2 regions of the Rhodohalobacter sp. 8-1 genome follow, and region 1 is predicted to be linked to the other one. Evidence: riboswitches for the same ligand, from Rfam matches in the RefSeq annotation. Region 1 holds a riboswitch; the other holds the start of a gene.
The links. Region 1 has a riboswitch for thiamine pyrophosphate ahead of thiM (hydroxyethylthiazole kinase). Riboswitches for the same ligand answer to the same signal wherever they lie in the genome.
Positions count from the first base shown of each region.

Region 1 (3,186 bases):
AGCTCGATCGTGAGGGCGCCACACCAATGGCTGCTGATGAGCTTACCCAGAACAAAGTGCCTGAAGACTATAATCCGGGCCTGATTGATTTCTTCGGGCCGATCGGGACACTTCTGGGCGTTGCGATTATCCCCTATCTGTACACATATGTATATCTTGGACAAAAAGAAGACCCGACCCTGTTAATTGCTGAGGCTTTCGTGCTTGCTGTTCTTGCAGGACTTGGAATTGCAATTGCAAAGGGAATGAGGCTCCAGGAAGCGATTGACGGGTTTATTGACGGTTGTAAAGGCGTGACCATTGGTGCGATTATCCTGGCCTTGGCTGTTTCGCTGAAAGAAGTGGCAGATGCCGTGGGTACGGCTGCTTATGTGGTAGATCTTGTCGGTAATGTAGTAGCACCGATGGCACTGCCCGGTATCCTGATGATTCTCTGCATGATCATCGCGTTTTCCACGGGTACATCCTGGGGTACCTATGCGGTAGTTTTTCCCGTGGCTGTTCCGCTTGCCTGGGCTGTTGTTCCCGATCCGTTTTTTCTTTCGCTCTGTTTCTCGGCTGTAATTGGGGGCGCCGTGTTTGGTGACCAGTGCTCTCCCATTTCAGATACAACAATATTGAGCTCACTTGCTACCGGGTGCGACTTGATGGATCATGTGACCAGCCAGTTTCCTTTAGCCATTCTGGCAGGTGTGCTGGCGATGCTTAGTTACGCATTAATGGTGTTCTTTTATGTTTAGACTTTAGATAAAAGATTATAGATCAGAGATGTCAGATAGACAAAAGATGGCAGATGACTTGTCGGCTTACACATCACCAAAAATCTATAATCCCTCAAGATTTTCTATTATCATTCATCTAAAATCTTCTCCCCTGCCAATGATTGAAAGTTTTCTTATGTTGTGATCGATATCATTAGGGGTGTCCCGCGAACGCCGGGGCTGAAAGAATACCCTTATCACCTGATCCGGATCATGCCGGCGTAGGGAAATGGATCGTTTACATACTCTTTTTCCCTTTCGAGTCTGTATCGTGCCGTTTTCTCTCCAATTGCATGTGAATGATTTTCATATGAATTTAAAAACAGCTTCAGACGATGAAAGAATCAGAGATTACATGGACTTATCTTGAGAAACTTAAAGAAACCGGGCCGCTGGTTCACAACATTACCAACTATGTAGTGATGAACAACACCGCAAATGCCCTGTTATCTATAGGTGCCTCACCGGTGATGGCCCATTCTACGGAAGAGGTTGCCGATATGGCGGCTATTGCAAGTGCACTTGTCATCAACATCGGAACCCTGAGCAAGCATTGGGTGGAGGCGATGGAGATTGCGATGAAATCTGCCTCTGAAAACAATGTACCCATAATTGTTGACCCGGTTGGGGCCGGAGCCACAGCCTATCGAACGGACACCGTAAAGCATTTGATGAGCGTCAACTCGCCCGATATCATCCGCGGAAATGCATCCGAAATTGGTGCACTTTATTCAGCAGACGTGAAAACAAAAGGAGTAGACAGCACGCAGGACAGCCAGTCTGCAATTGAAGCGGCACAATACCTCGCAAAGGGATATAATTGCGTGGTTGTGGTGAGTGGTGAAACAGACTACATCATTACCGAAACACAAACCCGGTCTTCCCACAACGGCCATCCTTTGATGGGGCGTGTAACAGGAATGGGATGTACCGCTTCCGCTTTGATTGGTGCATTTTCCGGAACTGGAATTGGTGCAGAAGAAGCCTCCCTTGCAGCGATGCGCGTCATGGGTATTGCCGGTGAGATGGCTGCTGAGAAAGCGGATGGGCCGGGCTCGTTCCAGGTCCATTTTTTGGATGCTCTTTATCAATTAGATCGTAAAGTGATTGAGCATCGCCTGAAGCCGGAGAAAGCCCATGCGTAATATCGATCTTAGCCTCTACCTGGTAACAGATCGCGATATGCTACGGGGGTACGCCTTGCCCGAATTGGTTAAAACAGCCGTGGAAAATGGAGTCACGACAGTCCAGCTTCGGGAGAAGGACGCATCAACCCGCGAATTTATACAGCTGGCGGTCGACCTGAAAAAAGTGCTCGATCCACTTAATATTCCGCTGATTATCAACGACCGGGTGGATGTGGCGCTTGCAACTGATGCAAGCGGCGTGCACCTGGGTCAGAATGATATGCCGGTGAGCATTGCGAGGAATCTTCTTGGCCCCGATAAAATCATCGGGCTGTCTGTGGAGACCAGAGAAGATCTCGAAACCGTTGACGCACTCAACCCGGATTACCTGGGTGTAAGCCCAATATTCAGCACACCTACCAAAACTGACACTATCAATGAGTGGGAGTTGGATGGTTTGAGGCTCGTTTCCGAAAAAACTGATTTCCCGCTTGTTGCCATTGGCGGAATCAATGCTGAGAATGCCCAAAACGTGATGGATCATGGTGCCGACGGACTGGCAGTGGTGTCGGCCATTTGTGCCTCTGAGGATCCCGGTCAGGCTGCAGCCCTTTTGCGAAAAGAGATCGACTTAGTAATGGGGCATCAATACCAAAGCTGATGAGTAGGGTAAAAACTAAATTAAGATCTAAATTCGATTATAGATGATGCAATTAATACTGAGGCTGTCCAAAAAGGTTTGTTCAATAAAGAACTTTACAATCAAATAGTCATACCGGACTCCGATCCGGTATCTCCTGCCCATATCAACGATTGGAGATCCCGTATCCCCCGTAAGGGATCCCATTGGGAAAGTACGGGATGACACCCTTTTTGGACAGCCTACCGGGGGGTGGTAGCCTTAGGTCTTTGAACCCAAATTAATCAAAGAAACCTGTTTCCCTACAGGGATTTGGCACAACCATCCCTCAATCCCCTCTTGGGAAGGAGGGGACTTTCTAATCCGAAAACCTATTTTAAAGATAAATTAATCGATCAACATGAACGAGGAAGCGCCATTTAAAGGATTTGAATCCCTGTCTGAGCTGGGTGAGTTTGGTTTGATTGATCAGATCGCCGGCCTATTCGGTAAAGGCTGTGTTGAGGATACGATTGGTATCGGTGATGACTGTGCGGTATTGCCATATAAAGATGGCCAATCACTGCTAATCACAACAGATATGTTGATTGAAGATCGCCATTTTCGCCATTCCTGGATCTCAGCAGAAGACCTTGGCTATAAATCCCTGGCGGTGAAC
Region 1 is NZ_JBBVMF010000006.1:256,331-259,516, forward strand. It holds gene AABW11_RS08395 (Na+/H+ antiporter NhaC family protein) at 1-740, shown strand, start outside; TPP riboswitch at 908-1,006, shown strand; gene thiM (hydroxyethylthiazole kinase) at 1,097-1,906, shown strand; gene thiE (thiamine phosphate synthase) at 1,899-2,549, shown strand; gene thiL (thiamine-phosphate kinase) at 2,929-3,186, shown strand, end outside.

Region 2 (3,186 bases), on a different contig from region 1:
GATCCGCGATATAATTTGCCACTGCCGCTTCACCGGCCGTACCGGCAAGACGCCCTTCGTAAGCAGGATCTGTCAATTTTTCGATATGGTCCTCAACCGTAATCTCCGCTGAGTCTTCTGTTCCGGGCTGGGCACAAGAGATAAACAGCAGGACAAACAAAGCGAAACCAATGGCTTGACAGACTTGAGATGAATAATTTTTCATAGCGTTGGGGCGTATTTCAAATTCAATGCTAAAATACAGTGATTCCTGAACTTTGACAGCATGAATTTATCATTTAGCGGACTTTGTTTGATGCTGTCATTACAACTCGTTTAGGTAGTAAGCCTGAAATTTTATAATGATCAGTGCAAACTTGCTTGAGCATTTGTACCATGGAATAAGCAGTATTTATTTAGTGCCTAACTCTCTGAATTTTGTATACGTCTTTGGATCAAACGGACTAACGGAAACAATTTTATCATATCGGATTGCCACAGAAAAATCAGATACCTTTACATCAAATTCTTCGGGTTTGTCAATAATCTGTTTATATATCTCGCCATAATAGGTTGTAAATTCTATTTTAAAATTTATTGAATCCCTATATCCACTAGATAATGGATTTAACATTATCGATTGAATTTCATCATTAACACAAAAATACGTATCGGTTACTTTCCCCATATACACCTTTCTGCTATCAAGTGTAATCAGAACTTCACTGTTTCTTTCAAATGACTTTAAAAGTGTCATTTCGAATGCATCATCATCCTGTCTGATAATCCTTTTTTTCATTTCATCTTTATCGAGAATATAATTAAACGTGGTTAGCGCAGTCCCGATAAATACAAGAGAAAGCAAAGCGGGCAATAGTTCTGGATGTGCTAGAAAATCATGAAGAAATTCTATCCACTCAGGTATTTTTGGATTGGCATATTCATCAAGTATAGCAGCTCTCCATAGCAAAAACGAAAAACCATAAAAGGACAGTCCCACCACAGCAGACTTAAAAAGAATCACATACCCATTATCCCTTACTGCCCTAAATCGCGTCAGATAGCTGTATTTTACAAATATAAAACCACCTAATACCGGAATAAGAATTGTGTTCAGAGCGGGCATTCAATTTTAGGTGATCGAAGTAAGCTCTTCTTCTTGTTCAGTTTTTTTGTTACTAAACACTTTACCAAAAGTGTTATTTATCTCTTCGAGTTCTTTTTGGTTCTCCTCGATAGAATAGTATTTGTCTATATCTATACGGAGTCCACCATAGACAGATCCTTCCACATGATACGAAGGCTTGTTATTAAAAAATATCAGATAAGATTTAATTTTTTTCAGCATGATAGACTGATTCGTTCTATAATCAATATAGTTTGCACATTTGAATAACGCAATTTCAACATGTTTATTTAAATGCCACTGCCTTGCATAAAGGCAACTGTTTCTGTCATTCAAGAAAAAACTGTTTACCCGCAATCCTTTCTTGAAGCCCACATCAAACAGCCGTACCTTTTAATCAATCAACCAAAGGTTGGGGGTGTCCCGCAGTAATGGGACTGAGATCATACCCTGTGAACCTGAACCGGGTTATACCGGCGTAGGGAAACCGAGATCTGCAGCATCTGCATGATATCAATCGATATCAGCAAAAATGTTGTGCCCCCTCCTTCAATCGAATCGTAAATTGATGGAGGCATCATGTTTCAAACGTTAAAATTATACTCATTTCTATTTCTGCTGGCCGTTTTCTTCGGGCCGGACCTGCTTTCAGCTCAAACTATACAGGGAACTGTTCAGGATTCCGTTTCAAACGAACCGCTGCATGGAGCCACCATTCTGCAACAGGGAACTCAGAACGGAGCGGTTACCGACCAAAACGGATCGTTTCGCCTTGAACTGCAACAGAATCAGGATAGTCCTGTACTCATCGTAAGCTACGTGGGTTATTTCGCAAAAGAGGTCAGCCTGGAACGGGGCCGGACGAATCAGCCTATTACCATATCACTAACACCCTCATCATTCCGCGGCAGCACTATTTTTGTGGATGACGTGCGGGTAGATGCGCAGGCGCCTGTTTCGCAAACCACCATTCCCCGAGCCGAAATTGAGCAGGATAATATCGGCCAGGATCCTATCTACACGCTGGAACGGCTCACGCCATCTATACTAACGCACTCAGACGCCGGAACCCGTTTTGCCAATTACGGCTACATGCGTCTGCGCGGGATGGATCAAACCCGCATCAACATGACCTTAAACGGCATTCCGCTAAACGACATGATTGACCAGGGTGTGTTCTTTTCTAATTTCAACGATTTCGGAAACAGCATCCAGTCGGTACAAGTGCAGCGTGGTGTGGGTACAACCACTCATGGAACGGCATCGTACGCCGGGTCTATTAATTTTGAGTCCCGTAATATTGTAATGGATGCCCCATCCGCCGGCTTGAAACTCTCTGGCGGCGCTTTTAACTCCTACCGCGCAAGTGCTGAGCTGAACACGGGCTCGATTGACAATTACGGACTCTACAGCCGCTTTAGCAAAACAGAATCAGACGGATATCGAGATAACAGTGGTACCGACTCACGTTCGTTTTTTATGTCGGGCGGATATTTTGGGAGCCGCAATATCTTCAAAGTGACAGCTTTCACCGGCTTCACAAAGAATGAGCTTGCCTACACGCACATCCCAATTGATCAAATTAGGGAAGACCCCACCACAAACAATCTGTCGGTTCACGACATCGATAATTTCGGACAGCAGTTTCTGCAATTTCAGTATGGCAGGGGTTTTACTGATCAGCTCACACTAACCTCATCTCTATACTACGGTGGTGCCGGCGGTGATTTTCCCGTTGGTTATGCAGGACAAGATGGCGAGTTCATTCAGCAAATTTTCAGCTTGTTTAACGATCACTATGGTCTGCAGTCTACCCTTCAGTTTGCCGAAGGAGACCGGATTAATCTGTCTGGCGGTTTGCACGCCTACCGATTCGATCGCGTCAATGAAGAATCGTTTGAACCCCAGAGTGAAACTACTTTTTACAGTGATGAATCTAAGAAGGATGAGATCAGCACCTTCGTGAAAGCCTCGCGAAGATTTGGAGACCTTGAGCTCTATGGCGATTTACAGCTGCGTGCCGTCTGGCTTGATCTGAACCCGGACCTCTCATACCTGGCAGATCAAAACGTCTCTGCTTC
Region 2 is NZ_JBBVMF010000026.1:27,212-30,397, reverse strand. It holds gene AABW11_RS18125 (M20/M25/M40 family metallo-hydrolase) at 1-205, opposite strand, end outside; gene AABW11_RS18120 (hypothetical protein) at 392-1,105, opposite strand; gene AABW11_RS18115 (hypothetical protein) at 1,112-1,327, opposite strand; TPP riboswitch at 1,510-1,607, shown strand; gene AABW11_RS18110 (TonB-dependent receptor) at 1,685-3,186, shown strand, end outside.
Region 2: another riboswitch for thiamine pyrophosphate. It lies ahead of AABW11_RS18110 (TonB-dependent receptor); the one in region 1 lies ahead of thiM (hydroxyethylthiazole kinase).